4 regions of the Mesorhizobium sp. B2-3-14 genome follow, and region 3 is predicted to be linked to each of the others. Evidence: predicted binding sites of a transcription regulator. Region 3 holds the regulator's gene; each other region holds the start of a gene.
What was found. Region 3 encodes PhoB, which activates phosphate uptake and scavenging genes when phosphate is short. Its sites were predicted from a motif close to TGTCATNNANCTGTCAT; they were not measured.

Region 1: the regulator PhoB is predicted to act here: its motif matches at 6,452-6,468, upstream of FJ950_RS04585 (DUF1045 domain-containing protein).
Region 2: the regulator PhoB is predicted to act here: its motif matches at 1,956-1,972, upstream of FJ950_RS05445 (esterase-like activity of phytase family protein).
Region 4: the regulator PhoB is predicted to act here: its motif matches at 4,472-4,488, upstream of FJ950_RS01435 (ceramide glucosyltransferase).

The regions. Positions count from the first base shown of each region.
Region 1 covers NZ_VFVP01000001.1:969,727-977,740, forward strand. Annotated here, with positions in the region: gene FJ950_RS04550 (sugar-binding protein) at 1-28, shown strand, start outside; gene FJ950_RS04555 (sugar ABC transporter ATP-binding protein) at 149-1,693, shown strand; gene FJ950_RS04560 (ABC transporter permease) at 1,706-2,701, shown strand; gene FJ950_RS04565 (hypothetical protein) at 2,803-3,018, opposite strand; gene FJ950_RS04570 (COG4280 domain-containing protein) at 3,015-3,770, opposite strand; gene phnN (phosphonate metabolism protein/1,5-bisphosphokinase (PRPP-forming) PhnN) at 3,903-4,532, opposite strand; gene FJ950_RS04580 (alpha-D-ribose 1-methylphosphonate 5-triphosphate diphosphatase) at 4,529-5,668, opposite strand; gene FJ950_RS04585 (DUF1045 domain-containing protein) at 5,705-6,412, opposite strand; gene iolB (5-deoxy-glucuronate isomerase) at 6,565-7,377, opposite strand; gene FJ950_RS04595 (DUF3329 domain-containing protein) at 7,554-7,766, opposite strand; gene iolE (myo-inosose-2 dehydratase) at 7,807-8,014, opposite strand, start outside.
Region 2 covers NZ_VFVP01000002.1:166,120-174,133, reverse strand. Annotated here, with positions in the region: gene FJ950_RS05455 (trimethylamine methyltransferase family protein) at 13-1,566, opposite strand; gene FJ950_RS05450 (glycine cleavage T C-terminal barrel domain-containing protein) at 1,580-1,780, opposite strand; gene FJ950_RS05445 (esterase-like activity of phytase family protein) at 2,086-3,555, shown strand; gene FJ950_RS05435 (MATE family efflux transporter) at 3,919-5,379, shown strand; gene FJ950_RS05430 (MFS transporter) at 5,440-6,648, opposite strand; gene FJ950_RS05425 (SH3 domain-containing protein) at 6,863-7,270, opposite strand; gene FJ950_RS05420 (TMEM175 family protein) at 7,510-8,014, shown strand, end outside.
Region 3 covers NZ_VFVP01000003.1:321,671-329,684, reverse strand. Annotated here, with positions in the region: gene xylF (D-xylose ABC transporter substrate-binding protein) at 1-801, opposite strand, end outside; gene FJ950_RS10465 (ROK family protein) at 1,067-2,302, shown strand; gene phoB (phosphate regulon transcriptional regulator PhoB) at 2,305-2,994, opposite strand; gene phoU (phosphate signaling complex protein PhoU) at 3,014-3,721, opposite strand; gene pstB (phosphate ABC transporter ATP-binding protein PstB) at 3,747-4,550, opposite strand; gene pstA (phosphate ABC transporter permease PstA) at 4,547-5,398, opposite strand; gene pstC (phosphate ABC transporter permease subunit PstC) at 5,402-6,385, opposite strand; gene pstS (phosphate ABC transporter substrate-binding protein PstS) at 6,452-7,507, opposite strand.
Region 4 covers NZ_VFVP01000001.1:317,848-325,861, forward strand. Annotated here, with positions in the region: gene araD1 (AraD1 family protein) at 1-471, shown strand, start outside; gene FJ950_RS01425 (2'-deoxycytidine 5'-triphosphate deaminase) at 613-1,707, opposite strand; SAM riboswitch at 1,866-1,943, shown strand; gene FJ950_RS01430 (O-succinylhomoserine sulfhydrylase) at 2,000-3,190, shown strand; gene FJ950_RS01435 (ceramide glucosyltransferase) at 3,221-4,372, opposite strand; gene apaG (Co2+/Mg2+ efflux protein ApaG) at 4,592-4,984, shown strand; gene FJ950_RS01445 (Hsp33 family molecular chaperone) at 5,059-6,090, opposite strand; gene argF (ornithine carbamoyltransferase) at 6,238-7,149, opposite strand; gene FJ950_RS01455 (aspartate aminotransferase family protein) at 7,166-8,014, opposite strand, start outside.

The sequences.
Region 1 (8,014 bases), on a different contig from region 3:
CAATCTCAAGGCGATGGCTGGAAACTAAGACCAGAAGCAGTTCAGCCGGCTCAACTTCGCTTGAGCCGGCTGTTCGCATTGACGAACCCTGCCGGGGTCGTCAGTCTGCAGAATGGGCATTTCGGCCCACCGGCTGCTGTCAGGCATGATGAATTATTCCGACACATCCATCGCGGCGACCACCCCGTTTCTCAGCCTCGAGAACGTGCGCAAGACCTATCCGGGCGTCGTGGCGCTCGACGGGTTTTCCATGGAGGTCAGGCCGGGCGAGGTCATCGGCCTGGTCGGCGAGAATGGCGCCGGCAAATCGACGCTGATGAAGATCCTCGGCGGCGTTACCACGCCCGATAGCGGCGCCATCACGGTCGACGGCGCCGCCCACAAAGGCCTGAGCGTGGAGGGGAGCCTGGGTTCGGGCATCGCCTTCGTCCACCAGGAACTCAACCTCTTCGAAAACCTCGACGTCGCCGCCAACATCTTCTTCGGCCGCGAGCCGCTGCGCGCCGGACAGCTGAGACTGGTCGACCGCGCGAAACTGCGCGACATGGTGGCGCCGCTGCTGAAGCGCGTCGGCGCCAACTTCTCCGCCGACACGCAGGTCGCAGATCTGTCGCTGGCGCAGCAGCAGATGGTCGAGATCGCCAAGGCGCTGTCGATCAAGGCGAGGCTGGTGATCCTCGACGAGCCGACATCGAGCCTGCCGCTGGCCGAGACCGACAAGCTGCTCGACGTCATCAAGGCACTGAAGGCCGACGGCATCAGCGTCATCTTCATCTCGCACCGCCTGCATGAGATCGAGCGCGTCGCCGACCGCGTTGTGGTGCTGCGCGACGGCATGCTGGCCGGGACGCTCGGCAAGCGCGACATCAATCACGACCAGATGGTCAAGCTGATGATCGGCCGCATGCTGAAGGAGCGCGAGAAGGCCTCCGAGGCGGCGCGTGCGCCCGGCGCCGTGGCGCTTGCGGCCAAGGCCGTCCGCACCCCCACCTACCCCAGCCGGCCGGTCGATCTCGACGTCAGGCGCGGCGAAATCCTCGGCCTTGCCGGCCTTGTCGGCTCCGGCCGAACCGAACTGGCGCGGGTGTTCTTCGGCATCGAAGCCAGCCTTGGCGGCACGCTGGAGCTCAACGGCAAGCCGTTAACGCTGGCCAGCGCGGCGGACGCCGTCGCGCAAGGCATCTTCCTCGTGCCGGAAGACCGCAAGCTGACCGGCATCCTGCTCGACCTGTCGATCGCCCAGAATATTTCACTCCCCAATCTGCCGGCGCATGCCAGGCGCTCGCTGGTCTCCGCAAGCGCCGAGACCGCCACCGCCGAGAAGCAGAAGAAAAACCTCGGCATCAAGGCGCCCTCCGTGCAGACGCGCACCGGCACGCTGTCGGGCGGCAACCAGCAGAAGGTCGTGCTCGGCAAATGGCTGGCCATGAACCCGAAGGTGATGATCCTCGACGAGCCGACGCGCGGCATCGATATCGGCGCCAAGGCCGAGATCTACGGGCTGATGCGGGCATTGGCCGACGCCGGCGTCGCCGTGCTGATGATCTCTTCCGACATGGAAGAGGTGATCGGCGTCTCCGATCGCATCGCCGTCATGCATGAGGGCCAGATCTCGGGCATTCTCGACAAGGATCAGTTCAGCCAGGAAAACGTGCTTTTGCTCGCGGTGGGCAAACCGGCGAACAGGCCGTAAGCGGAGACGACGATGACAAAGAAAGATCTCGGCCTGCTGATCCTGATCCTGGTGGTCGGGGCGATCGTCGCCATCATCAATCCGCGCTTCCTCTTGCCGATCAACCTCGCCAACACCTCGAACCTGATCGGCCTGTTCGGCATTCTCTCCATCGGCCAGGCCTTCGTCATCATCACCGGCGGCATCGAACTGTCCGTCGGCTCCGTTGTCGCGTTGCTGGGCACGCTGTTCATCGACTTCATCGCCGTGCGCGGCATGGGATGGCCTGTTGCCTTCGTGCTCATCCTGGTGCTCGGCGCCATCATCGGCCTGGCGCATGGCTGGCTGATCACGCGGCTCAAGCTGCAGCCCTTCGTCGTCACCTTGTGCGGGCTTTTGATCTATCGCGGCGTCGCGCGCTTCTACACCGCCGACGGCACCGCCGGTTTCGCCTTCGGGCAGAATTTTCCCGATCTCGAATTCCTGACCGCCGGCCGCTCCTGGGGCGTGCCGAACTCCTTCTTCGCGCTGATCGTCATCGCCATCGTCATGTGGGTGGTGTTGCACCGCTCGGTGTTCGGGCGCTATCTCTACGCCATCGGCAAGAACGAGGAGGCGGCGAAATATTCCGGCATTCGCACCGGCCGCGTCGTCATGGCGGCTTACGTCATCTGCGGCGTGCTCACCGCCCTGTCGGCGATCTATTTCGCCATGTACACGCGCTCGATCTCGCCGGCCAGCCACGGCCAGTTCTACGAGCTCTACGCCATTGCGGCCGCGGTGCTCGGCGGCTTCTCTCTGCGCGGCGGCGAGGGCTCGCTGATCGGCGTCATCCTCGGCACGGTGCTGCTGCAGGAACTGCAGAACCTCGTCAACCTGCTCGGCATTCCCTCCTCCCTCAACTTCGCGGTGATGGGTGGCGTCATCCTCATCGGCGTGCTGGTCGACCAGCAATGGGGTGTGTTCCGGGCGCGCCGGCGGATGGTCGATGCCGCCCGCAAGGGCGCGGTCGGCGCCGCCGCGGAATAGGTCAGTCCCGGCAGAAATAGCTTACCGGTGCTGGGCGCTGACGGGGTGGCGTGCCTTTCGCGGCCACCCTCTGGTGATCCGCCGTGCGGCCTTGGCTGAAATTACCTGCCGCTCTGGCGTGCGGCGCGGCGAACGCTTTGCAACAGGATGGCAAGGCAGCCGACCAGCAACAGCCCACCGCCAAGCAGCGGCGGCAGCGCGAGCAACTTCACCGCCGCGGTCACGGCGGCCACCAGGACCAGCGACAGCAGCGCCAGATTGCCGTCATCGACGAACATGCCGAAGACCTCCCTGGCAACGAGACGAAGGACGTTCATCGGGCGAGCCCTCCGGCTGCCGTTGGACTGATTCCGCGCAGCCAGCGCACCATGGCGAAGGACGCCAGCGCGACTATGGCGAAGATGGCGAGCAGGGCAAGATCGGCGCCAGGCCAATCGGCGCCGATGCCTTCGCCGGTCCAGAAGATGCCAAAGCTGGTCAGCATCAGCCCGACCACGAATTTGAGCGCATTCTCGGGCACGCGCGCCAGCGGCCGGTGGACGGCCAGGCCGACAAGCATCACCAGGATGAAAGCCGCCAGCGCACCCATGCTGGCGTAAAATGTCTGCCCATGCGCGGCGCCGACGGCAATGACGATGAACACCACCTCGACACCCTCGAGCAGCACCGCCTTGAACGAGGCCAGCCCGGCGAGGTAGTCGGCGCGCCGGTCGGCGGCCTGCCGGTGCAGGGCCGCGGTTTCCTTGGCGAAGGCCGCTTCCTCGTCATGCAGGGCAATGACGCCGACGCTGCGCAGGATGGCTTTTCGCAGCCAGCGCATGCCGAACAGGATGAGCAGCACCCCGACAACGAACTGCAGGGTGGTGATCGGGACCAGCGCCAGCAGCGGGCTGAAGGCCAGCACCAGAGCCGCCAGCACCGCCAGCGCCAGCGCGGCGCCGGTCAATGCCGGGCGCCAGCTGCGCGTCACTCCCACCGCAAGCACGATGGTGAAAGCTTCGACGACCTCGACCAGCGAGGCGAGAAATGCCGCCGCGATTGTCGAGAGGACGGGTGTCAGTGTCTGCATGAAGCTTCCTGTCTGGCTCGACCCTGATTCCTGGGGCGAATCCCCGGAGCGTAATCCAGAATCACCCTATGCGGCCAGCAGCCCGGAGCATTTCCAGCGACAGCGCAAGCAGGCGGGTGAAACAAGTCCGGATCAGATCAGGCCCGACATGTCGGAAAACGCCATGGCCTTACGCAGCACTTCGGCGAAACGCTCGCCGGCCACTTCGCGCGGACCGCTGTTGTCGATCGACGTGACACCAGGGCCGGACAAGCTCATATTGGCGCTGCGCGCCAGCCGCGCCAGCACCTCGCCGCGCGACTCGCGACCGCGCATGGCCAGCCGCTCGGCCAGCACCTCGGGCGAAGCGGTGATCTCGACGATCGCCAGATTGGCATAGCGCTCGCGCAAGGTGGGGATGATCGCGCGCGACACGTTGGCGACGGCGACATGTCCATTGGAAACAGACCAGTCGACATCGGCAGGCAGACCATAGCGCAGGCCATGCGCTTCCCAGGAGACGGCGAAAGCGCCGTCGGCATCGGCCTCGGCGAAGGCGGCGTCGGCCAGCGTATCGTGGTCCTCGCTCGCCGCATCGCTCGGCCTGGTGATGACGCGGCGCACGAACTCCAGCTGCGTCTCGTCGGCAAAGAGCGCCTTGGCATAGCCGATCACCGTGTCCTTGCCGGCACCGCTGGGGCCCACGACGGCGACAAAGACGCCGTGACGGATCGGAAAGGTTTCGGCGGACAGTTCGCGCTCGATCGAGGCCGACACCATCATGCCACCCGGCGCCCCTGCCGCCAGACGGTGCGCACGACCGGAACATGATCGTCGACGCGCACGCGCACCAGATCGGCGCGACGGCCCTGCTCGATGACGCCGCGGTCGTCGAGGCCGACGGCCTGCGCCGGGTTCTTCGAAACCATGGCGACGGCCTGCGGCAGCGAAATGCCTTCCACCATGTCGCCCAGGAAGAAGGCCGACTGGATCAGGCTGAAGGGAATGTAGTCGGACGACAGGATGTCGAGCAGGCCATCGCTGGCCAAGGTGCGTGCCGAGACATTGCCCGAATGCGAGGCGCCGCGCATGACATTCGGCGCGCCCATAAGCACGCCGAGCCCGGCGGCCTTCGAGGCCCGCGCCGCTTCCTCGGTGGTCGGGAACTCGGCGACCCGCACGCCCTGCTCGATGGCCTCGTCGACATGAGCCGACGTCGCATCGTCGTGGCTGGCGAGCACGATGCCGCGCTCCTGGCAGGCGGCCGCGATGAAGACGCGGTTCGGCCCAGAGTTGCGTGCCGATTCGGCCATCCGCTTCTCGCAGAATTTCTGGAAATCGCGATCCGAGAGTTTCAGCTTGCGCTGGTAGTAGTAGGCATAGGTTTCAAGGTTGACGAACTGGCGCTGGCCTGGCGCATGGTCCATCAGCGACGCCAGCTTGACCCGTTCGTCACCGTCGAAATTGGCGAATGCGTCGAGGCAATCCGGTGCTGAAACCTCGCAGCGAAGATGCAGGAAGTGATCGGCCCGCAGACGATCCCGCGCGACGCTGTCCTCGATCGCATCGGCCAGCTTGCGAATGTCGTCCAATGTCAGGTCGGCGTCCTCGTCCATGCCGACGCGCAAGGCATCGAGCACGGTCGTGATGCCGGCGGTCGCCACCTGCGCGTCATGGGCGAGCACCGCGGCGATCGGGTTCCAGCGCACTTTCGGCCGCGGCGCATAATGGCCCTCGAGATGGTCGGTGTGGAGTTCGACCAGCCCTGGAATGATAAAGTCGCCGCCCATGTCCTCGCCGGTCCGGGCAGCATCGCCATCGATGCCGGCGATCAAGCCATCGCGCAGCACCAGTGACCCTTCGACGATCTCGTCGGCAAGAACGATGCGGGCGTTGGAAAGAACAGTTTCGGCGGTCATTGCGGGTAGTCCTTGGTTCTTGCAGTCGGGTTTCGTTCAGGCGGTTTTCCGGGCCGGGCGGCGTCCGAGCGCGTGCTGGGAAAGCACCATGAATGGCGCGCCGGGTTCGGGTTCGACGAACAATGTCAGCGCGTCCACGAGCACGGGCTGGCGCAACACATCGGCGAACAGGCTGTCGATCGCCGCGCGCAGGCGAGGGCTTTCCTGTGGGCCGGCCCGGCCGGACAGGGTCATGTGGAAGCGGAAGGTCTCGAAGACATAGGGATAGCCCCATTGGCAAAGATTACGAAACTCGGCCGGCTTCAGCGAATCCGGGCTGCGCCGCTCGATCTCGGCCTCTGACAGCGGTGCGCGAAACCGGTCGAAATCGCGTACCACATTGTCGGCGAAGCGGTTGAGCGGAGGCAGCGGCCCTTCCGGCACCAGCGCGAAGAAGCTGTCGATCTGGCTGACGACCAGGCGCGGGATCGTGACGACAGGCGTAACCTCGGCAAAATGATCCAGCGCCGCGCGCAGCGAGGTCTCGGTCTCCGTGGCAGCCAGGTGGAAGGGCGCCTTCAGCGTCGCGTGAAAGCCGTAGCGGCGTGCCGAGGCGGTGTGGAAGGCCACTTCCGCCGCCGACAGATCGGCAACGGCCTCAACCGGCCTGGTCGCGGCACCGAACGGATCGCGGCCCAGCCAGTCGGCGGCGATGCGCGCCAGCGGCTCGTCCTGCCGGGGGGTGAAATAAATGGCATAACGCATGGGAAGTCCTCGTCAGAACCGTTGCCATAGGTGATTTCCATGACGGATTGACGAAGCTTTGACGGGTTTTAGAAGGCAAATCGACCCCTAGGGTCCTTAGCCGACGATTTTTCCCAGCTGGACCAATAAGTTCGGCCGGAAACGCGAGACGGTCAGGCCTTCATCAACCATTCGTGCTCGGGCGCATTGTGGAATTTCCAGGTCCGCTTCGGTCCGGCCATCACATTGAGATAATAGAGGTCATAGCCGTGGCAGGCGGCACAGGGGTGATAGCCCTTGGGCACCAGCACCACATCGCCGTCCTCGATCGCCATGGCTTCGTCCAGCGCGCGATGTCCGCTTTTGTCGGCATCGGTGTAGACGCGCTGGAAGGCAAAGCCCTGCGGCGGGTTGAGGCGATGGTAGTAGGTTTCCTCGAGATAGGATTCGGCAGGCAGATTGTCCTGGTCGTGCTTGTGCGGCGGGTAGCTCGACGTATGACCGCCGGGCGTGATGACCTCGACGACCAGCAACGAGTCGGCCGGCTGGCCTTCCGGCAGGATGTTGGTGACGTAACGCGTATTGGTGCCCTTGCCGCGCACCTCCTGGCCGAGATCGTCCGGTCCGATCACCCGGACCGGCAGGCCACCGCCAAGACCAGGCGCCGAGCAGACGCCAAGTTCCAGCTCGGTATCGGCCGTTACCGACCAGTCCGATCCCTGCGGCACGTAGACCGACCACGGCTTGCCATCGAAGGGCGACATGCGCTCGCCGAGCAGGCCGATATCCTTGCCGCCGGCTTTCGCGGTACCCTTGCCGGTCACGAACACCAGGCAGACTTCGCGGTCGTCCGTCTTTCCCGAGGCGCTTTCGCCCGGCTTCAGCCGATGCAGGTCGAAACCGACATAGGTCCAGCCGGCGCTTTTCGGCGTCACATGGGCGACGCGGCCATGGCCCTTGTCGGCTTTGACGAGCAGTTTCGACATTTTGTCTCTCCTATCCTAGCCTTCCAACTTCGTCATCCTAGGGCGGAGCAGGAGCGAAGCTCCGTCGCGAAGACCCTAGGATGACGAAGCGAGGGGCGTTTCGGCCAATCGCCGATGTGTGCGATCCGTTACGCTCGCAGTATCCAATCCACAAAACTGCTCGCGCCATGGACCGCCTATTCCTTCGGATCGGCCGGAGGCTTCGTCTCGTCGGCCGGCTTATAAAGATAAAAAAATTGCCAGGCGCCGTAGCCGGCAAAGCCGAGCGCGATGACGCCCCAGAACGGCGTGCCGGTGGCGAACTCGATGACCGACCAGATGAGGCAGACCGCGACGACGGCGACACGCCGCCACAATGGCCGGAAGAAGGGGTGCTCGGAATCTTTCATCTGGCCAGCCTACAGCAAGCCCGGCCCGGCGAGAACCCGATCAGGCATTCGGAAACCCTTGCGTCTCCACCGTGTAACCGGCTGATGTCATCACCCGCATCAGCTCCTTGTGGCCAACCTGCGCCATCTTCAGCGGCGGGTTCTTCTTCGGGTCCTGCTCGGCCTCGACCACGAACCAGCCTTCATAGCCGTGGTCGGCGAAGCGCTGCACGATGGCGCCGAAATCGAGCGAACCGTCGCCCGGGACG
Region 2 (8,014 bases), on a different contig from region 3:
CCGCGAACTATCTCACGACACCGGCGCAGCGCCGCCCTCTTCCGTGCGCCGCGCGATGAACGCGTCGAGCACGCCTGACGTGGCGGCCGCCGCGGCCGGCGGCTCGAAATCGGCAAGGGTGCGCTTCCAGATGCCGGTGGCGCGTTCGGTGGCGGTCTTCGAGCCGCTTTGCGTCCAGTTGCCGAAATTCGACCAGTCGGCCACCAGCGGCTCGTAGAAGGCGGTGCGGTAGCGCGCCATGGTGTGGCCGGCCGAGAAGAAGTGGCCGCCCGGCTGCACTTCGGCGATCGCCTCGAAGCCTATTGCGTCGTCGTCGCCGGGGGTCGCCGCACAAAGTTCCGCGACCGTCTGCAGCGCCTCGATGTCGGTGACCAGCTTTTCCAGGGAAACGCTCAAGCCCCCTTCCAGCCAGCCGGCCGCGTGGATGCAGACGGTGGCGCCCGACAGCACCGAGCCCCATAGCGCGAACTGCGTCTCGTGCGCGGCCTGCGCGTCCGAAATGTTGGCCGCGCTGCCGCCGCCCGAGCGCCAGGGCAGACCGGTGAAGCGCGCCAGCTGGCCTGCACCCAGTGTCGCCTTCACGTGCTCCGGCGTGCCGAAGGCCGGTGCGCCCGATTTCATGTCGACATTGGAGGAGAAGGAACCGTAGACCACCGGCGCGCCCGGCCGCACGATCTGCGCCAGCGTCAGCCCGGCCAGCGCTTCGGCATGCTGCAAGGTCAGCGCGCCGGCCACGGTGATCGGCGCCATCGCACCGGCCAGGCAGAACGGCGTGATGATCAGGACCTGGCCCGCCTTGGCGAAATCGATGATGCCTTGCGCCATCGGAATGTCGAGCTGGCGCGGCGAGTTGGTGTTGATGACGGTGTAGCAATGCGCGCCCGAGCGGAACTCGTCCTCGGACAGCCCGCGCGCCAGCCTGATCATCTCGAAACTGTCATCGACCTGCGGCGTGCCACGCGCGAACACGAACGGGAATTTGTCCGACAGGGTCAGCTGCGCCCGGTTGACGGCATAGTGGCGGAAACGATTGTCGATGTCCTGCGGTTCGATGCACGGCCCCAGCATGTGCAAGACGTCGAAATGCTGCACCAGCTTGATCAACTCCTCGAAGGCGACCAGCGTCCCGGGCCGCCGGCCGCGCTCGAGATCGGTGACATTGGGCGCGCCGGAGCCCGCCAGGAATGTCATCGAGCCCAGTTCGAGCGACAGGTCGCGATCGCGCGCTCCGGCATAAGCGTGGATCGATCGCGGCGCCGAGGCTAAGGCTACCGCCACCATGTCGCGGCCTATACGCACCATGTCGGTGTCGGGGTCGACCAGGGCGCCGGCGCGGGCGAGCACCTCGCGCGCCTCGGGCAGCAGCACCTTGATGCCCAGTTCTTCCAGCACGCGCAGCGCCGTGCCGTGGATCGACGCCACCTGGTCGTCGGAAAAGATCGGCTGCGGCAGGAACGGATTCTTCAGCGACCGGTAATTGGGCTTGCGGCTTGATTCGCTGCCCGCCTCGCCCATGCGTCCCCGCCGGCGTTCGCGCCTTGTATCCCGTGCAGCGTCATCGACCATCAGAAACTCCTCCTCATTGCCGCATCGCCCTGCCCTGGGGACTGTAGGGCGAAGCCGCGATGACCCGCGCCGTCCGTTCGACGCCGACAATGTGCACGCAAAGCGCCATCCCCTCCCCGGCGAAATCGTCGTCCACCAACGCCAGCGCGACGCTCTTGCCGATCGTGTAGCCAAATCCGCCCGAGGCGCCGACAACGCCACCCCCGATGACCACTGCGCGATAGTGCGGCTTCGAAGCTTCCCCTCCCGGTCAGTTCGAAGCCGGCATCATATCCGTACTAGACATAAGTGTCTAGTACGCCAAGCACGCTCCATGGGAGGTCACCAATTCCCGCTCTCCAGCGTTTTTTATCAGCACATGGAGATACCGGCTGACCCGTGTCGCCCACTGTCACGCAAGCATCATGTTGACGCCTTAGATCGCTTTCGGGGAGGCACGCGCGGCATCATCGATGCGGCACCTCTTTTTCATTTTTCCTTCGGCCGCTCCGGCGTGCTTCGTCACAAAGAGGATTGTCCATGAAACACCTGCACCGAACCGCCTCGCTCGGCGTCGCGCTGGCCTTGTTCACCGCCCTCACCCCGGCGCTTGCCGATGGCGTGGCCTACATCAACAAGGGCCTCGTCGGCGTCGGCCGCATCCCGGCCGACCAGCGCGACAAGTTCGGCGAGACCTTCGGCTCGGGCTCGGGCATGGCGATCGACATTTCGGGCTGGACGCATGATGCCGGCACCTACAAGGGATCGCTCTGGCTATTGCCCGACCGTGGCTACAATGTCGCCGGCACCACCGACTACCGGCCGCGCCTCAACACCATTGCCATCGAGTTCACGCCTGTCGCGCCGGGCGCTGCTCCCGCAGCCGGCCAGGAGCAGACGGGCGTCAAGGCGACGCTTGCCGACACCATGCTTCTCACCGACGACAAGGACGCCGATGCCACCGGCCTCGATCCGCTGTCGGACGTACGCGCCGCGGCCGGCGACATGCCCATGCTGCCCGTCGCCACCAATGGCAAGCTCGCGCTCGACAATGAAGCCATCGTGCGGCTGCCGGACGGCTCGATGTTCATCTCCGACGAGTACGGCCCCAACATCTACAGGTTCTCCGCGCAAGGCCGCCTGATGTCGGCGACCCAGCCGCCTGCGGCTCTCGTGCCGATGCGCAAGGGAGCGCCGAACTTCTCCTCCGACAATCCCGGCCCGGGCGCCGCCGACCCTGATCCGAAGGATCCCGAAACCGGGCGCCAGAACAACCAGGGCCTCGAAGGCATGGCGATGACGCCGGACGGCAAGTTCCTGATCGCCGTGCTGCAGTCGGCGCCCCGGCAGGATGGCGGCGATTCACCCTCGACACGGCAGAACACGCGGGCGCTGGTCTATGATGCCTCCGACCTCGCCCATCTGAAGCTCGCGCATGAATATGTCGTGCCGCTGCCGGTGTTCAAGGATGCCAAGGGCAAGACCAAAATCGCCGCGCAGAGCGAGATCGTGGCGCTTTCGGCCACGTCCTTCCTGATGCTGGCGCGCGACAGCGGCAACGGCCAGGGCCTGAAGAAGGGTGACGCTTCGCTCTACCGCCAGATCAACATCGTCGACGTCTCCGGCGCGACCGACATCGCGGGCGGCGCCTTCGACGCGGCCGACAAGCCGGTCGCCCCCAAGGGCGTGCTTGATCCCTCGGTGACGCCGGCCAAGCTGACGCCGTTCATAGACATCAACGACGCCACCGCGCTTGGCCACTTCGGCCTGCACAATGGCGGCGCGAAGGACCACAACGAGCTTTCGGAGAAGTGGGAAGCGATGTCGTTGGCCAGCGTCCTCGATCCCAAGCTGCCCGACGACTATTTCCTGTTCGTCGGCAACGACAATGACTTCCTCGCCCAGGACGGCTTCCAGGTCGGCGCGCCTTACAAGGCCGACGACGGCGCCGATGTCGACACCATGTTCCTGGTCTATCAGGTCACGCTGCCAGGTCTCGGCAAGAAGTAACGATCACTGCTCAAGCGGGCGCGCCTGGCGCGTCCGCTTGAGCAGGTGGTGAAGGCCTACTTCAGGAATTCCGCGTCCTTCGGCACGCCGGCATCGATCGGCTCGGCCGTCCTGCTCGACACGGCCATGATCTTGCCGGCTGCCGACAGGTTGGGCCGCACGAAGACCTGAGCGGGAGGTCGATGATGTCCTGGTTCATAAGCGCACGCAGCCGGACGACGTTCTTGCCGATGGAATTCCATTCCGGCGTGCCTGACCGATCGACGGTCACTGCGCCTCGGCGCAGGGTGCATCTCGGTCCGGCCTGCGATATCGTCGCGGGCCAGAGTCACATTTGCCAGGTTGGCCGCCATGGACGAAAAAATGCCCGCACGCCGGCGTACCGGCGACCTGACCAGCGGCCCGATCCCGCGCACGCTGCTGCTCTTCGCCTTGCCGGTGCTCGGCTCCAACGTGCTGCAATCGCTGAACGGCTCGGTCAACGCCGTCTGGGTGGGCCGCTTCCTCGGCGAGTCGGCGCTGACCGCGACGTCCAACGCCAACCTCGTCCTGTTCCTGATCCTCGGCACGGTGTTCGGCATCGGCATGGCGGCCACCATCCTGGTGGCGCAGTCGGTCGGCGCCCGCGACCTGCCCGAGGCGCGCCGCATCGTCGGCACCAGCGCCACCTTCTTCTTCCTCGTTTCAGTGGTGTTCGCGGTCTGCGGCTGGATCTGGGTCGATGCCATCCTGGGCGCGCTCGGCACGCCGGCCGACGCCTTGCCGCTCGCACGCTCCTACCTGCGCATCATCTTCGTCGCCGTGCCGATGATGAACCTTCTGTCCTTCGTCATGACCGTGCTGCGCGGTGCGGGCGATTCACGCACCCCCTTCATCTTCATGGCATTGGCGGTCGTGCTCGACATCGTGCTCAATCCCCTGCTCATCCGCGGCATCGGCCCGTTTCCTGAACTCGGCATCGCCGGTTCCGCCACCTCGACCCTGATCGGCCAGACCGTGAGCGTCGTCGCCATCCTCGTCGTGCTCTACGTGCGCAAGCATCCGTTGCGGCTGGCCGGCGCCAATCTCGTCCTGCTGCGCCCGGATGCGGCGCTGCTGCGCATCGTGGTCTTCAAGGGCGTGCCGATGGGCCTGCAGATGATCGTCATCTCGGCGGCGGCCCTGACGGTGATGGGCATCGTCAATTCCTACGGTTCGCAGGTCGCCGCCGCCTACGGTATCGCCGCGCAGCTCTGGACCTACATCCAGATGCCGGCGCTCGCCATCGGCGCCGCGGTCTCTTCCATGGCGGCGCAGAATGTCGGCGCCGGTCGCTGGGACCGGATCGGCCGCATCGCCGCCTCCGGCGTCGGTTTCAACCTTGTCCTGACCGGCGCCCTCGTCGCGCTGCTATGGGTCTTCGACCGTTCGATCCTGAGCCTGTTCCTGAGCAGCGACAGCGCGGCGATCGATATCGCCGCCCATATCAACACGGCCGCGTCCTGGTCGTTCATCCTGTTCGGCATCACCATCGTGCTGTTCGCCACGGTGCGCGCCACGGGTGCCGTGATGCCGCCGCTGATCATCCTGGTGATCTCGGTGCTCGTCGTGCGCACCGGCTTTGCCTATTACATGCGTGGCGTGATCGGCGAGGAGGCGCTGTGGTGGAGTTTTCCGGCCGGTTCGATCACGTCTCTGATCCTGGCCGCGATCTACTACCGCTTTGGCGGCTGGCGCAGCTTGCACATGATCGAGAACAGGCCGGCTGCCGGCGAACCGCCCGACACCGGGCTTGGCGTGCCGCGCCAGCGCGCGAACATGGCGCCTGAAACGCCGAACGGCTGATGCCGGCCTGTCTTGCCGGCGTGCCTTGTCGAGGTGCCTTGCCGGGCTGGCGCGGCGGTCTCAGCGCCTCTGTCCGAGCCCGAAGGCGAGCGCCACCAGCGCGAACGCGATGATCATGGCCGCGAAGGCCAGGCTCGCGGCGACAGCACTGGCATAGGTCGACACGACGCCGATGCCGATGACAGGCAAGGCGTTGCCGACAAAGCAGCAGACGAAGAAACTGGACACGACCTCGGCGCGGCGATCTCGCGGCGCGATCTCGTTCACCACTTGCAGGCCGCCGCGATAGCCGAGCGCTGCCGCCACGCCGCAGCAGGCCGTCGCCGCGATCATCAGCGCCATCGAGGCCAGCATCTGCGCCGCCACCACAAGCATGGTGCTTGGGATCATCAAGGCCAGCGCGGCCAGCATCGCCTTGCTGCTCCCCATCCGCGCCAGCGCCACGATGCTGATTGCCGCGACCATCGCCAGTTCGAAGAACAGCGCACCGGCCACGGCGTGGTTGGCCTCATGCAGTTGCTGCGCCAGAATGCTCGGCGCCACCGCCGCATAGAAGCCGACCAACGCCATCGCGCCAAAGCCGGTCACCGCCGGCGCCACGAAGCGCGAACGGATCTGCGCCGGCACGGAAAGCCGCGGCCGCATGGAGACCTTGCCAAGGCCGCCTGGCTTCATCACCGTTTCGCGCGTGCGCCAGACCATGATCGTCACCACCGCGAGCGTCGCCAGGTAGACAATGAAGACCAGACGCAATGGCCACGGCTCGTATTGGGCCAGCAGCCCCGAAACAAGCGCCCCGAAACCGAGGCCGAGAAAGTTGGTGCTGGTGGCGATGACGCTGGCGCGCGACCTGCCGGCCTCTGGAAGAAGCTCGGCGATCCACGCGGTTCCCGTCCCGGCGCCCACGCCGATGCCAAGTCCGCTCAGGATCCGCGCAACATCGAGCGACGCGACATTGCCGGCAAACAGGAACACAACCGCGCTGATGACGGCGACGATCATGGCTGCAAGCGCCGCCGGCCGGCGCCCGACGACATCCGAAACGCTGCCGAACACCAGCAGGGCGCCGAGATTGCCGACGACATAGACCGCGTAGATCAGCGTCAAGGTGATTTGCGAAAAGCCGAATTGCTGCTTGTAGACGATATAGAGAGGCGTCAGCACCGTGCTGCCGGCAAACAGCACCGCGATCATCGCCGCGACAGTCGGGATCGCGAGGACGTCGCTGCCGGCTTCGTTCTGAGTTTGCGTCAGATCGCGAAAGGCCATGGCCAACCTCGTCACCAGGTTCAGGGGTCGCGACGTTAACGCGTCCTCACCGCCGACGTTCCGGTCGACGGCCATGCTCCTGACACCACGCTGGCGTTGCCCGGCCAGCAAGCCGATGATCGCAAAAAAATGGATCGGGGCCAGCGGCCCCGATCCATCACGGCACCCTTGCCGTACTAGGCGCAATCAGTCCTGTTTGCAGAAAAAACCGGGCCTACTTGCAGGAGAAACCAGGTGCGATCTTGCACTTGCCGGGACGCGGCTTGTGCGGCGGGCGGTGGTGGGGAGGACGGTGATGGGGCCGATGATGCCAGTGCGGCGGCCGATGCGGCGGGCGCACGATGATAACCGGCGGATGCACGACTTGGGTCCGCGAGAGATAGCCGGAACTGGCCCAGCCGCTGACACCGCCGCCATGGATCCTGCACCAGCCCGGCTGACAGCCGGTCACGTCGACCCTGAGACCGGCCGGCAACGTCCCGACCTTGGCGTATCCCGCGCCAGGTCCGGTACGCACGTTGAGGCTCGTCGTCGTGTGGGCGCCGTAGGCGAAGGCCGCGGCGGACGTCCCGAAGACGGCGGCCAGAATGGTCGCTATCGCAAGCAGAAATCGAAATCTCATCAGTCCCTCCATTCGAGCGCCGGCCGTTCGACTGCTTCGGCCGGGACTGCATCGCAAGGGGAGAGGCAGGGCAGGGAAAAGTCAACAAGTTACCAAGGCCAATCACCACGATCACCGATCCGGGTGGAAGTTTCCCCTGATATAGTTGAGGAATTTTGCGTACGCCGTTTATCGGCATGCCAACATCCGCTAACGATTTACTATCTTTCGGCAATTCGTCGCGGACCGAGGTGGTGATCATGGGCAAGGGCAGGGTCGAGGCATTCACCGACGGCGTGGTGGCGATCATCATCACCATCATGGTGCTGGACTTGAAGGTACCGGAAGGCGAGGATTTTTCGGCGCTGCTGCCGCAGTGGCCGGTCTTCCTGTGCTACGTGCTTTCGTTCATCAATGTCGGCATCTACTGGAACAATCTGCACAACATGTTCCATACCGTGCAGCGTGTCGACGGGCGCGTGCTGTGGGCGAACCTGCATCTGCTGTTCTGGTTGTCCCTGATGCCGGTGACGACCGCCTTCATGGGCGAGAACCATTTCGCCGCGGTTCCGGTCGCGGTCTATGGTTTTGACCTTGTAATGTGTGCGACCGCCTACAGCATCCTGGTCATTGCGCTGCATCGGCTGCATGGGCCGGACACCGCATTCGCCAAGGCAATCGGCCGCGATCGCAAGGGAAGGATTTCGCTCGCCGTTTACATAGCGGCCGTTGGGCTGACCTTCCTCGACCGGTGGATCGGCGTGG
Region 3 (8,014 bases):
CGCGTCCTTCCACACCGACACGGTCTGGGTGCCGAGCGCGATGCGGTTGAGCGCGGCGTGGTCGCCGTCCTGGCCGGAGACCGGCACGGTGCCGGCGAGCCCCTGCGCCGTCAGCGCCGCGACGACGCCGCCGGCGGTGCCGTCATTGGCGGCGACCACGGCGTCCACCTTGTTGTCGTTGGCGGTGAGGAACTGTTCCATGTTCTTCTGGGCGTTGGCGGGCAGCCAGCCGTCCGTATAGGCTTCGCCGACATTCTTGATCTTGCCGCTGTCTATGGCCGCCTTCAGCAATTCCATCGAGCCCGAGAACAGGAAGTCGGCATTCGGATCGGCGCCGGAGCCCTTGATGAAGACGTAATTGCCCTCAGGCTTCACCTTGAACACTTCGCGGGCCTGCATGCGGCCAACTTCCTTGTTGTCGAAGGTCAGGTAGAAGACGTCCTTGTTCTCGATCAGGCGGTCATAGCCGACGACCGGAATGCCCTCGTCGAGCGCCTTCTGTACCGCCGGGCCGATGGCCGACGCGTCCTGCGCCAGGATGATCAGCGAATTGGCACCCTGCGAAATCAGGCTCTCGACATCGGTCAGCTGCTTGCCGGGATTGGACTGCGCATCGGCGGAAATGTACTTGTCGCCCGCGGCCTCGATCGCCTTCTTCATGGCCGCCTCGTCGGTCTTCCAGCGCTCCTCCTGGAAGTTGGACCACGACACGCCGATGACCTTGTCCTTTGCCTGCGCGACCGACGCCAGCGTCAGCGACATGGCGACACCCGCCAGAATGGCGACTGTGAATCTCTTCATGATATCCTCCCTGCGCCCGCGTGTGGCGCGACCAAACTGGCCCTAAGGCCGGCACAAAGGCCCTAATTTTTTCGAGCCTCGAAAAAACACTGGTCCATCGCCGGAACACTGTCAACATCGATTCTGACGGATTTTGAGGTGCCGGAAGCCTTTTTTCGAGCCCCGCAATAAATAAATGACAGCCCCAGCCGCTTCTGCCAGTATTCGACCCGTGCCGGAGGTGTTCGAGGGGGCGTCAAGAACCGCGGCGACGGGGAGGGAAATCATGTCGGTCGGAATCCGCCACGACGATCTGCGCCGGCGCAACCGCGCAATGGTGATTGGAGCCGTGCGCCGGGGTGGCCAGCCCTCGCGCACTGAGATCGCCGCCACCACCGCCCTGAGCCACTCGACCATATCGGCGATATCAGCCGACCTGATCGGCGAAGGTATCCTGAGCGAAGGCAAGCCGAACGAGGCCGGCTCACTGAAACGCGGCCGGCCGCAGGTGGGCCTTTGTCTCAACCCCGAGGCCGCGACGGTCATGACCGTGGTGCTGTCGCTGAATTTCCTCTCCGTCGCCGTCATCGACTACGCCGGCCAGGTGATATCGGAGGAGCAGCGCCGGCTGGACACGCTGACCATGTCGCGCGAGGCGCTGATCGGCGAATGCGTGGCCATCGTCCGGCGCCGCCTCGAGGATCCCGACCTCGATGTCGCCAGCATTGCCCGCATCGCGCTGGCGATCCAGGGCATCACCGACACCGAGGCGCGCGCCATGCTGTGGTCGCCGATCACGCCGCAGACGGACATTGCCTTCGCCGATATACTCGAAGCCGAATTCGGCATCCCCGCCACCATGGAGAACGACTGCAACATGATGGCTGTGGCGCTGCGCTGGCGCGACCCCGAGCGCTACCGCGACGACTTCATCGCCATCCTGCTCTCGCACGGCATCGGCATGGGCCTGGTGCTGAAGGGCGAGCTGTTCACCGGCACCCATTCCTCAGGCGGCGAGTTCGGCCACATGATCCATCGCCCCGGCGGCGCGCTCTGCCGCTGCGGGCGGCGCGGCTGCGTCGAGGCCTATGCCGGCAACTATGCCATCTGGCGTAATGCAGGACAGATGGGTGAGGACGCCAAACCGGTCGACGTCAGCGACGCCGACATGCGCGCATTGGCGGCCACGGCGCGCGAAAGAGACGGACCGGAGCGCGAGGCCTATCGCAAGGCCGGCGAGGCGCTGGGCTATGGCCTTGGCAGCTTGTTCGCGCTGATCGATCCGGCGCCGGTTGCGATGGTCGGCGTCAGCGCCGCCGCCTTCGATCTGATCGAGCCGGCCTTGCGTGAGGCCATCGCCCAGACCGCCGGCGGCCAGCATTCGACGTCGATTTCCTTCGATACAGAGCCGAACGAATTGCCGCTGATCCGCGAGGGCTGCGCCATGCGCGCGCTCACCTTCGTCGACCAGGAGATCTTCGCGCCGGGCGTGCAGGTGAGATCCGGCAAGAACGTGGCCTGATCTCAATCCTCGCGGATTGCGTAGCCCGCGCCACGGATGGTGCGTATCACATCGGGCATGCGGCCATTGTTGACCGCCTTGCGCAGGCGGCCGACATGCACATCCACGGTGCGCTCGTCGATGTAGATCGTCTCGCCCCAGACATTGTCGAGCAACTGGCTGCGCGAGAACACGCGGCCGGGATGGCGCATCATGAATTCGAGCAGCCGGAACTCGGTCGGTCCGAGCCGGATCTCGCTCTTCTTGCGATAGACCCGGTGCGATTCGCGGTCGAGCACGATGTCACCGACCTTGAGCACGCTGGACAGCACTTCCGGCTTGGCGCGGCGCAGCAGCGCCTTGACCCGGGCCATGAATTCCGGCGTCGAGAACGGCTTGACCAGATAGTCGTCGGCGCCGGTCGAGAGGCCGCGCACGCGGTCGCTCTCCTCGCCGCGCGCCGTCAGCATGATGATCGGCAATCGCTCCGTCTCGGGCCGCATGCGCAGGCGCCGACAGAGTTCGATGCCGGAAACCGCCGGCACCATCCAGTCGAGCACCAGGAGGTCGGGCACGTTTTCCTGGAGGCGTATCTCGGCTTCGTCGCCGCGTGTCACCACCTCGACCTGGTAACCCTCGGACTCCAGGTTGTAGCGGAGGAGCACGCCCAGCGGCTCCTCGTCCTCCACCACCATGATGCGTGGCGCGATCATCGATCGATCATCCCTGCCGTCAAGCCGCCGGCACCGACATCGCCGTCTCGTCCTGCTTCGGACGGTTGGCGGGCAGTTGCGTGCCGGTCAGCACATAATACGCATTCTCGGCGATGTTGGTCACATGGTCGCCGATGCGTTCGAGATTCTTGGCGCAGAACAAAAGATGCGTGCAAGCCGTGATGTTGCGGGGATCCTCCATCATGTAGGTCAGGAGTTCGCGGAAGACCGAAGTGTATTTGACGTCGATGCGTTCGTCGTCATTCCTGAGCTTGGCGAGGGCGGCGGCATCGCCGGCCGCATATTCCTCGACGACGCCCTGCACCTGGATCAGCACCAGCTGCGCCATGGAGTCGATGGAATGCGACAGGTCGCGCGGCGTGGCGGTGAGGCCGACCGAGCCGACGCGCTTGGCGATGTTCTTGGCAAGGTCGCCGATGCGTTCGAGATCGCCCGCCATGCGGATCGAGCCGACGACATGACGCAGATCGTCGGCCATCGGCTGGCGCTTGGCGATCAGGGTGATGGCGCGATCATCGAGTTCGCGCTGGCGCGCGTCCATGATGGCGTCGTCGGAGACCACGCGCTGTGCCAGCGCGTTGTCGGAATTCAGCAGCGCCTTGGTGGCGCCGCCGACCATCGTGCCGGCGAGATCGCCCATGTCGCTGATCAGCCTGCTGATCTGTCCGAGATCCTCGTCGAAGGCTGCGACTGTGTGTTCGGCCATGATCCTGGTCCTCGTATGCGTGAGATCAGCCGAAGCGGCCGGTGATGTAGTCCTGCGTGCGCTTCTCGCGAGGCGACGTGAAGATTTTCTCGGTTTTGTCGAATTCGACCAGCTCGCCCAGATACATGAAAGCCGTCTGCTTCGACACGCGCGCGGCCTGCTGCATGTTGTGGGTGACGATGACGATCGTGTAGTCGGCCTGCAACTCGTCGATCAATTCCTCGATCTTGGCGGTCGACAATGGGTCGAGCGCCGAGGCCGGTTCGTCGAGCAGGATGACCTCCGGCTTGACCGCCACGGTGCGGGCGATGCAAAGCCGCTGCTGCTGGCCGCCCGACAGGCTGAGGCCGCTGGCATTGAGCTTGTCCTTGACCTCGTTCCACAGCGCGGCGCGTTTCAACGCCTGCTCGACACGGCCGTCCATCTCGGCCTTGCCGATCTTCTCATAGAGCCGGACGCCGAACGCGATATTCTCATAGATCGACATCGGGAACGGCGTCGGCTTCTGGAACACCATGCCGATCTTGGTGCGCAACAGGTTGAGGTCCTGCGAGCGGTCGAGAACGTTCTGGCCGTCGAGCAGCACCTGACCCTCGGCGGTCTGCTTGGGGTAGAGCTCGTAGATGCGGTTGAAGACGCGCAGCAGCGTCGACTTTCCGCAACCCGACGGTCCGATGAAGGCCGTCACGCTGCGCTCGGGCAGCGACAAGGTGATGTCTTTCAGCGCCTTCGACTGGCCGTAGTAGAAATTGAGGTTCTTGACCTCGATCTTCGCCTTGGCGGCTGCCTCTGTCGCAATCGTCATGTCTGGAGACAACATCTGGCTCATTTGTCCTCTCTGCGTCCGGTCAGGCTGCGCGCAAAGATGCTGAGCGCGAGAACCGTCAATGTGATTATGAGTGCGCCGGTCCACGCCAGTTGCTGCCACTCCTCGTAAGGGCTGAGAGCGAACTGGAAGATGGTCACCGGCAGGCTGGCCATCGGCGCATTGAGATTGCTCGACCAGAACTGGTTGTTGAGCGCTGTGAAGAGTAGCGGCGCCGTCTCGCCGGAAATGCGGGCAATGGCCAGCAATATGCCGGTGACGATGCCGGACATCGCCGCGCGGTAGGCCACCGAACGAATCACCACCCAGCGCGGCGCGCCAATCGCCGTGCCGGCCTCGCGCAAAGCGTTCGGCACAAGGTTGAGCATGTCCTCGGTGGTACGCACCACGACGGGAATGACCAGGATGGCCAGTGCCACGGCACCGGCGATGGCCGAGAAATGCCCCATCGGCCGCACCATCAATTCGTAGACGAACAGGCCGATGATGATTGAGGGCGCCGACAGCAGGATGTCGTTGATAAAGCGCACCACGGTGGTGAGCTTCGAAAAGCGGCCATATTCGGCCATGTAGGTGCCGGCCAGCACGCCGATCGGCGTGCCGACGACGATGCCGATAATGGTCATCACGATGCTGCCGTAGATGGCGTTGAGCAGGCCACCGGCATCACCGGGCGGCGGGGTCATTTCCGTGAACACTGAGAGCGAAACGCCCGACAGGCCCTTATAGAGCAGCGCGCCGAGGATCAGTGCCAGCCAGGCAAGGCCGATGCCGGCGGCGATGACGCAGAGCGTCATCATCACACCGTTCTTGCGCTTGCGGCTCTGGTGAAGCGATGCGGCTGTCGACATCGGTCAGACTCCGGTACGGGCATCGATGCGCATCAGCATGTAGCGGGCGATGGCAAGGATGAGGAAGGTGATGACGAACAGGATCAGACCGAGCGCCACCAACGAGGAGGTGTAGAGATCGCCGACGGCTTCGGTGAATTCGTTGGCGATGGTTGCCGAGATCGTCGTTGCCGGCGCGAACAGCGAGGCGCTGATCCGGTGGGCGTTGCCGATGACGAAGGTGACCGCCATGGTTTCACCGAGTGCACGGCCGAGCGCAAGCATGACGCCGCCCATGATGCCGATGCGGGTGTAGGGGACGACGACCCGGCGTGTTACCTCCCAGGTCGTGCAGCCAATGCCGTAGGCGGACTCCTTCAGCACCGGCGGCACCGTGTCGAACACATCCTTGGTGATCGAGGTGATGAAAGGCAGGATCATGATGGCCAGGATCATCGCCGAGGTCAGCAGGCCGATGCCATAAGGAGGCCCGGCGAACAGGCTGTTAAGGCCGGGAATGCCGTGGAACACGTTGATGATGAAAGGTTGCACTGTCGTCTGCAGGAACGGTGCCAGCACGAACAGGCCCCAGATACCGTAGATGATCGAAGGAATGCCGGCCAGCAGTTCCACCGCCATGCCGATCGGGCGCCGAAGCGGACGCGGGCAAAGCTCGGTAAGAAAAATGGCGATGCCGATGCCGAGCGGCACAGCGATCAGGATGGCGATGGCCGAAGTGATGATGGTGCCATAGATCGGCGCCAGGGCGCCGAATTTCTCGGTGACGGGATTCCAGCTCTCGGTGGTCAGAAAGGAGAAGCCGAAGGTCGACAGTGCCTGCCAGGAACCGGCGAACAGCGAGACGGCGACGCCCCCGAGCAGCACCAGCACGAGAATGGCGGCGGCGCGGGTCAGCCCATGGAAGATCGAATCGGTCAACGCGAACCGTCTGACGGTGGCGTCGCGTGAACCTCGAATGGCTGGCAAGGCTTCGTGGGCAGCGCTCATGTCAAGCTCGGCTCTTTGTGTTGATTGAAAAGGAGCGCCGCGGGGCGGCGCTCCTCCAGAAAGATATTACTCGCCGGCGTAGACGGGCTTGCCGTCGGCCTTGATGTCGGCCTTCCACGAAGCCTTGATCAGGTCGACGACGCTATCGGGGATCGACACATAGTCGAGCGCCTTGGCGGTTTCCTTGCCGTCCTTGTAGGCCCAGGCAAAGAACTTGAGCGCTTCGCCGGTGGCCGCGGCATCGTCCGGGGTCTTGTGGATCAGCACCCAGGTCGAGGCAGCGATCGGCCAGGTGGCGTCGCCCGGCTCGTTGGTGATGATGACGTTGAAGTTCTTGGCGCCCTTGAAGTCGGCGTTCGAAGCAGCCGCGCCGAAGGATTCGAGCGACGGCTCGACGACCTTGCCGGCGGCGTTCAGCATCTTGGAGTAGGAGAGATTGTTCTGCTTGGCATAGGCATATTCGACATAGCCGATGCCGCCGTCGGTCTGCTTGACGGTGTTGGCAACGCCTTCGCTGCCCTTGGCGCCGACGCCGGTCGGCCATTCGACGGCCGTATCCGAGCCGACCTTGTCCTTCCAGTCGGGCGAGAGCTTCACGAGGTAGTCAGTGAAGTTGAAGGTCGTGCCCGAGCCGTCCGAACGATGAACGACGGCGATAGCGGTCGACGGCAGCTTAAGGTCCGGGTTCAGGGCCTTGATCGCGGCATCGTCCCAGGTGGTGATCGCGCCGAGATAGATCTGGGCCAGCGTCTTGCCGTCGAGGACGAGTTCGCCCGGCTTGATGCCCGTGAGGTTGACGATCGGCACGATGCCGCCCATCACCATCGGGAACTGCACGAGGCCGTTCTTTTCCAGATCGGCGTCGGACATCGGCTTGTCGGTGGCGCCGAAGGTCACGGTCTTGGCGATGACCTGCTTGATACCGCCGCCCGAACCGATCGACTGATAGTTGAGGCCGATGCCGGTGTCCTTCTTGTAGGTGTCGGCCCATTTGGCGAACACCGGATAGATGAAGGTCGAGCCGGCGCCGGAAAGGTCAGCTGCCATTGCTGCGGAAAGGGTGAGGGTGGACGCCGCAGCCATTGCAATCGCAACGGCCGCCGAGCGGATGAAATGTCTCATGTGGCCTGCTCCTGTTCGGAAGATGGTCTCTCGGCGCCACTTCTTGCCGGCGCCGCTGAGGCCAATAGCCTTCGATTATAACAGTCGCATGACAGTTTCATGTCAGCCCGGTAACGCGTTGCCGGCAACGCGAAAGACGCTGATCTCGGGCGCTCGCGGCGCGGTCCGAGTTTGCCGCCGGAATCAGGGGCTTGAGCCGTCCGACGGCTGGAATCACCACGGACTCGACCAGGCTTTTCCCAAATGAAGAAAATCCGGACGGGAGCGCGTTGCTCGCAGCCAGAGCGTGTCATGGCCGGGCCATCGCCAAAAACAGGTCCGTTGGGGTAGAGTGACACTGTTTCTTGCAGGCGGTCGCTGCTCCCGCCCGTAACTGAGAAGAGCGGAATTCGATTTCGCTATTGTTCCGGCTGGACGCCGCCTTTGATATGGCGCGATCGCACCATAGTCATTGCACGCAGCGGTAGCAGCGAATCTCCCGCTGATTCCCTGATTGCCTCGCCGGAT
Region 4 (8,014 bases), on a different contig from region 3:
TATGTCATCGGCGATGACGGGGCGCCATTCCGCGTCGGCTTCACCTTGTCGAACGAATTCTCGGACCATGTGACCGAGCGCGTCAACTATCTCTTCCTCGCCCATTCCAAGCTGCGCAATGCCTCCTTCGGCCCGGAGATCCTGATCGGAGACCTGCCTTCGGACATCCGCGGCACGTCGCGTATCCTGCGCGACGGCAAGGCATTGTGGGAAAAGCCCTTCCTGTCGGGTGAAACGAACATGTCCCACACCATCGCCAATCTCGAACACCACCACTTCAAATATTCGGCCTTCCGCCAGCCTGGCGACGTGCATGTGCATATGTTCGGCACAGCGACGCTATCCTTCGCCGACGGCATCAAGACGGAAGCCGGCGACGTGTTCGAGATCGAGGCCGGGGACTTCGGACTGCCGCTGCGCAACCCGCTCGAGATCGAGAAGCCGGTGAAGGTGTCGGTGAAGGCGCTTTGAATCCATGAGCGCGTGATTCCCCTCTCGTGGGGAATGGCTGGCAAGCCAGAGCGGGGCGCTGTCCCGCCGATCTAGCAATAGGTTTCCGTCACGTCCCTGCCGGGCATCTCTCCCACAAGAGCGAGGTCGGCAGCTTCAACCTTAGCGCACGGCGCGGAAATGCTTTGACAGCTTCAGGCCCTGCGCCTGGTAGTTCGAGCCGAGATCGGTGCCGTAGAGCGCCTGCGGTCGCTTCAGCATATGCTCGTAGACCAGCCGGCCGACGATCTGGCCGTGGTCGAGGATGAACGGCACTTCGTGGCTGCGCACTTCGAGCACCGCCCGGCTGCCGGTGCCGCCGGCCGCCGAATGGCCGAAACCCGGATCGAAAAAGCCGGCATAGTGGACACGAAACTCGCCGACCAGCGGATCGAACGGCGTCATCTCGGCGGCGTAGAGCGGCGGCACATGCACCGCCTCCTGGCTGACGAGGATGTAGAACTCGTCGGGATCGAGCACCAGTTCGCCGGCGCGGCTCTTGTGGATCGGCTCCCAGAAGTCGAGGACATCCTGCGCGGCGCGCTTGTCGACATCGACGAGGCCGGTGTGGTGCTTGCCGCGATAGCCGACCAACCCATCCTTGTCGCCATTGAGGTCGATCGACAGCGCGATGCCGCCGCCGGAAATGTTCGGCGGCTCCGTGGCGACCAGCATCTCGGCACGATGCAGCTCATGCAACTCGGCTTCCGAGAGCAGCGCATTGCCGGTGCGAAAGCGGATTTGAGACAGGCGCGAACCCGTGCGCGCGATGATCGGAAAGGTGCGCGGGCTGACCTCGAGATAGAGCGGACCGGTGTAGCCGGCGGCGATCTTATCGAACTCATGGCCCCGATCGGTCATGACGCGGGTGAAGATGTCGAGCCGCCCGGTCGAGCTCTTCGGATTGGCCGAGGCCGAAATGTCAGCCGGCAGGGCCAGACTTTCGAGCAGCGGCACAATATAGACGCAGCCGGTTTCGAGGACCGCGCCTTCGGTCAGACTGATCTCGTGCAGTTGCAGCCGATCGAGCTTTTCCGACACCTTGTGGTTGGGACCGGGCAGGAACGAGGCGCGAACCCGCCAGGCCCTTTCGCCCAATCTGAGATCAAGGCTTGCCGGCTGGATCTGGTCGGCATCGAGCGCGCGCGGCGACTTCAGCGCGCCGGACCGGAACAGCGCCGAAATGTCCTGATCGGGAAGAATGCCTGTCTGCCGCAAAGTCTGGCTCCGCCCCAAGACTGGTCTCTTTCGTTGCAGGTTCTTGTTTGTTGCAGGATCTTGCCGCAAAACCGCCGGGCACTTCTGCGGAACCTGCCTTGGTACAAACGTCTTAATGAAGCCGGCAATTGACGCAAGCGTGGCGCGGGTCTAAAGGGTCGTTATCCCGTGGTGATTTGGCCGGTCGGCTTGCAGCCACGTTAAACAAGTCGCTAAAGGACCGTCGGGCCGCAAGGCCGTATGGACCGGTTGCGACTTTCGCGGCCGGTTTTTTTGTGTCTGGAACAAAGCGATGAGCACCAAGAAGCGCAACTGGAAACCTCAGACGGCACTCGTGCATGGCGGAACCCTGCGTTCCGGCTTCGGCGAAACCTCCGAGGCGATGTACCTGACCCAGGGCTATGTCTATCAGACGGCGCAGGCCGCCGAGGCCCGCTTCAAGGGCGAAGAGCCTGGTTTCATCTATTCGCGCTACGCCAACCCGACCGTCGACATGTTCGAAAAGCGCATGTGCGCGCTTGAAGGCGCCGAAGACGCGCGCGCCACGGCGTCGGGCATGGCGGCGGTGACGGCTGCCCTTCTGTGCAGCGTCAAGGCCGGCGACCACATCGTGGCCGCGCGCGCGCTGTTCGGCTCCTGCCGCTGGGTGGTCGAGACGCTGGCGCCGCGCTATGGCATCGAGGCGACCTTGGTCGACGGCACCGAGATCGCCAATTGGGAAAAGGCGGTCAGGCCGAACACCAAGCTGTTCTTCCTGGAAAGCCCGACCAACCCGACGCTCGAGGTCGTCGACATCGCCGCCGTCGCCTCGCTTGCCAATTCGATCGGCGCGCGGCTGGTCGTCGACAATGTCTTTGCCACGCCGCTGCAACAGAAGCCGTTGCAGCTTGGTGCGCACATCGTCGTCTACTCGGCCACGAAGCACATTGACGGCCAGGGCCGCTGCCTGGGCGGCGTCATCCTGTCGGACAAGAAGTGGATTGACGAGAACCTGCACGACTATTTCCGCCACACCGGTCCCAGCCTGTCGCCGTTCAACGCCTGGACGCTGCTGAAGGGCCTGGAAACCTTGCCGCTGCGCGTGCGCCAGCAGACCGAGAGCGCCGGCAGGATCGCCGACTTCCTGGCCGGGCAGCCGCAGATCGCCCGCGTCATCTATCCCGGCCGCGCCGACCACCCGCAGGCCGATATCGTCAAGAAGCAGATGTCGGGTGGCTCGACGCTGATCTGCCTCGACGTCAAGGGCGGCAAGCCGGCGGCCTTCGCCCTGCAGAACGCCCTCGACATCGTGCTGATCTCGAACAATCTGGGCGATGCCAAGAGCCTGATCACCCATCCGGCGACGACCACCCACAAGAACCTCAGCGATGAGGCCCGCGCCGAACTCGGCATCGGGCCAGGTACGCTCAGGCTGTCGGTCGGCCTGGAGGATACGGACGACCTGCTGGAAGATATCGCCCAAGCCTTGAAGGCCGCCAAATAGGTTTCGTCCAGGCAGCGTCGTCAGCAGCGATCAGGCGCTCGACGGCGTCTCCTCCAGTTCCGCCGTCTTGGTGCGGATGGTCATGGCGTTGCCGCGCCAGTCGACGGAGCCGCCGAGCCAGCCGCGCGCCCAGATGGCCGGGAGCATGACGTCCCGCGCGACCGTCGCCGCGATCATGCGCGTCGAGACGTGCCAACCCTTGGCCAGGGCCAGAGCGCATTCCGGAAGATAGAACGCCGCCAGCACGGCAATCGCGGTTGCCCAGAGACTGACGCCGGCGCTCGCCGCGGCAATCAGCGCAAGAGCCAACGGGACCGCCGCGCCAGTCAGGATCTCGGGCGCGAAGAACAGCGGGAAGGTGACGCGGCGCAGGCGCGCCCAGCGGGCCTGGCGCGACCAGATCTCGCCAAACGTGCGCTGGCCGAGCGGCTGCTCGAAGGGCGCCGCAACGAGGTTGACACGCAGGCCGAGGCCGTTCACCAGCTTGGTCGCGGCGGCGTCCTCGGCGATCTCGGCGGCCAGCGCGCGGATGCCGCCATTGGCGTCCAGCATCGGCTTGTTCCACAGCATGCTCTTGCCCTGCGCGAAGCCGAGGCCGAGCGCCTCGCCGGCATACTGCCAGCGGGCCTGCAATGTGTTGAGGAAGGCGCATTCGACGTCGGCCCAGAAACCATCTGGCCTGGAGCCGATCGGCGTCGAGCAGACAAGGCCGGTACCGTGCTGCCACGCCGCCATCATGTGCTCGACATAGTCCCTCGGCATCAGAACGTTGGAATCGGCAAGAATGATCCAGTCGTGGCGCGCCGCTTCCCAGCCTTTGACGCAATTGTTGAGCTTTGGATTGGCACTGACACGGTCGTCGCCGATCAACAGCCGGGCCGGCACCTGCGGAAACCGGGCAATCGCCCTGTTTATCAGTTTGACCACCGGGTCGTCGGCATGGGCGACGCAGAAGATCAGTTCGTAGCGTGGCCAGTCGAGCGCGAAGGCGCGTTCCAGCGTCTCATGTGTGAATGGCTCGACGCCGCGCGACGGGACGACAATCGACACCGCCGGCGATCTGCCCGCCGGCGGGGCAATCGTGGTGCGCCGTTTCAGCTGTGAAGCGGCAAGCAGGATGCTGGCAGCGTTTGAGAGGATGAGTGCGGTCGAAAGCGAGGCGGATATGAGAGTGAGTTCCATCGAGATCTGGTCACTCCGGAAGTCGGCCCGCGTCGCGGCCGTTTTCAACAGTTCGACAGAGGGCCGAGTCGCCCGGTTCGCGCACACCACCATTGTCGTGTGTCACTTAAATGACATTCTTTGCCGGCACCTGCGTTTCAATCCCAGGCGCGACAAGACGCGCACGTTGACCTGCTCACCGCGAGCGTCGAAAGTCGTCGGATTGTTTTGGAGCCGCTCATGTACCGCGCCGTGACGCGCAACATCGAAGTGCAGGTCAGGCCGTTCTATCTGGAGGATCGTTCAGATCCCCAGGAGAACCGCTACGTCTGGGGCTATCAGATAACGATCGACAACCAGTCTGACGAGTTCGTGCAGCTTCTGTCGCGCTATTGGCACATCACCGATGGTGCCGGCCGGGTCGAGGAGGTCCGCGGGCCGGGCGTTGTCGGCGACCAGCCGGAACTCAATCCCGGCGACAGCTATCAGTACACGTCCGGCTGCCCGCTCTCGACACCCTCCGGGATCATGGTCGGACGCTACACGATGCGCAACAAGCGCGGCGAGACGTTCGACATCGCCATCCCGGCCTTCTCGCTCGATCTGCCGGGGACAAGGCGCACGGTGAACTGAGGGCCGACGGTCGCGTCGCCCCTCATCCGCCCTTCGGGCACCTTCTCCCCGCAGAACGGAGAGAAGGAAAGGCTTTACTGAGCCGCAAACTCGGCTGGATCGAAGTCGTACTGCGTCGAGCAGAATTCGCAGGCGACATGGATGCCGCCATCCTCGGTGCTGTCCTTGATCTCCTGCGCTGAGAAGCCTTCGAGGATGCCACGGATCTTGTCGCGGGAGCATGAGCACTGGTCGGCCACGGGAACGCCGCCGAAGACGCGCACGCCATGCTCATGGAACAGACGATAGAGCAGCCGCTCGGCGCCGATGGTCGGGTCGATCAATTCGGTCGGCTCGATGGTGCCGAGCAAGGCCAGGAGTTCCTGCCAGGAATTATCAGCCGGATCGTGGACTCCCTCGCGCGGATCGCCGTCCCCACCCGGCAGGTCCGGAATGCGCATGCGCTCGGGCGATTGCGGCAGGAACTGCGCCAGGATGCCGCCGGCGCGCCATTGCTCGCGCGCGCCGCCGATCCCGGGCGTCAGCAGCTTGGCGACCGAGAGCCTGATATCGGTCGGGATCTGTTCCGACTGACGGAAATATGTGCGCGCCGCGTCTTCCAGCGTTTCGCCGTCGAGCTGGACGATGCCTTGGTAGCGCTGAGTATGGGCGCCCTGGTCGATGGTCAGCGCCAGCACGCCGCTGCCAAGCAGCGTCTGCTGGGACGTCTCGCCTGCCGCGACCAGTGCTTCGAGCCGATCCGCATCGAAGCGTGCATAGGCACGCAGTGCCGAGGGCGTGGAGAAGTCCGCGACCAGCATGTCGACAGGCCCGTCGGTGCGGGTCTGCAGGATGAACTTGCCTTCGAATTTGAGCGAGGTGCCGAGCAGAACCGTCAGCACACAGGCTTCCGCCAGCAGGCGGGCGACCGGCTCGGGATAATCGTGGCGGCCAAGGATGGCGTCGAGCATCGGCCCAAGCTGGACCGTGCGGCCGCGCACGTCGAGCGGACCGACCTCGAAGGGAACGACGTGATCGTCGCCGGCGTAGCCGAACTCGCCGAGTTTGGGGTGATGTTCAGTCACTTGATGGCTTTCCAACATGACAAAGCTCCAGGGCGCGGCCATGCGGCCCTGGTGGGCACATGCGTCCAAACGCGCTTGATTTGCGTGATGCGGCGCAGATAGGCATCGCGCCGCCGCAGATCAAGCGCCTGGGCATTTCAGGCGCCTGGGCATTTCGGGCGCCCAAGACACTTCAAGCCCCAAGACACTTCAAGCACCGAGGCACCAGGCAAGCACTGCCTTCTGGGCATGGAGCCGGTTCTCGGCCTCGTCGAAGACCACCGAATGCGGCCCGTCGATGACCTCGTCGGTCACTTCCTCGCCGCGATGGGCCGGCAGGCAGTGCATGAACAATGCATCCGGCTTGGCCTTGGCCATCAGCGCCGCGTTGACCTGATAGGGCGAGAAGACATTGTGCCCGCGAGCACGGTGTTCCTGTCCCATCGACACCCAGCAATCGGTGACGATGCAGTCGGCCTGGTCGACGGCTTCCTCGGGCGAGCGGGTGAAATGCAGCTTGCCGCCATGCGCCTTGGACCAGTCGACATGCTTCTGCGCCGGTTCGCTGCCTTCGGGCACGGCGACGTTGAGGTTGAAGCGGAACCGTGCCGAGGCCTCGAGCAGCGAGTGCAGCACATTGTTGCCATCGCCGGTCCAGGCAATCGTCTTGCCGGCCACCGGACCGCGATGCTCCTCGAAAGTCATGATGTCGGCCATCAGCTGGCAAGGGTGGGTGTCGTCGGTCAGTCCGTTGATCACCGGAACGGTGGCATTCTCGGTCAACTCCAGCAGCCGCTCATGCGAGGTGGTGCGGATCATGATCGCATCGACGTAGCGCGACAGCACCTTGGCGGTGTCGGCGATTGTCTCGGAGCGGCCGAGCTGCATCTCGGTGCCGGTCAGCATGATGGTCTCGCCGCCGAGCTGGCGCATGCCGACGTCGAAAGAAACGCGCGTGCGCGTCGACGGCTTGTCGAAGATCATGGCCAGCACCTTGCCTTCGAGCGGCTTGGTCCGCTCGCCGGCCTTGAGACGCGCCTTTCGCGTCACCGCATCATCCAGCATGAAGCGCAAATCGCCTTCGGAAACGGTGGAAAGATCGGTGAAATGGCGAACTGACATCAGGAATGGTTCCGGATTACTTCGCGGCGGCGGAGGCGATCGCCTCCGACAGGCCCTTGGCGCCGGCGCGGATGCGGTTGAGCGCTTCGTGAATCTCGGCGTCGGTGACGGTGAGCGGTGGCAGCAGGCGAATGACGTTGTCGCCGGCCGGAACCGCCAGCAAATGCTGGTCGCGCAGCGCCATGTTCACCTTGCCGTTGGGCATCGCGCATTTGAGGCCGAGCATCAGCCCGGTGCCCCTGATATCCTCGACGATTTCGGGGAATTCGTCGGCTATCGAGGCTAGCCCCTGCTTCATCAGCAGCGCCTTGCGCTGGACATCCTCCAGGAAGCCGTCTTCCAGAACGACGTCGAGCACGGCGTTGCCGACCGCCATTGCGAGCGGATTGCCGCCGAATGTGGTGCCGTGCACGCCGGCGGTCATGCCGACGGCCGCCTCGTCGGTGGCAAGGCAGGCGCCCATCGGGAAGCCGCCGCCAATGCCCTTGGCGATTGCCATGATGTCGGGCGTCACCGCAGACCACTCATGCGCGAACAGCTTGCCGGTACGGCCAATGCCGCACTGGACCTCGTCGTATATCAACAACAGGCCGTGCTGTTCGCAGAGCTGCCGCAGCCGCTTGAGCGACTGTGTCGGTACTGGGCGGATACCGCCCTCGCCTTGCACCGGCTCGATCAGGATCGCGGCGGTCTCGGGCGTGATCGCCTTCTCGGCGGCGTCGATGTCGTCGAAGCCAACCTGGTCGAAGCCTTCGACCTTGGGTCCGAAGCCCTCGAGATATTTGTACTGGCCGCCTGCCGCGATGGTCGCCAGCGTGCGGCCATGGAAGGCGCCTTCGAAGGTGATGATGCGGAAGCGCTCGGG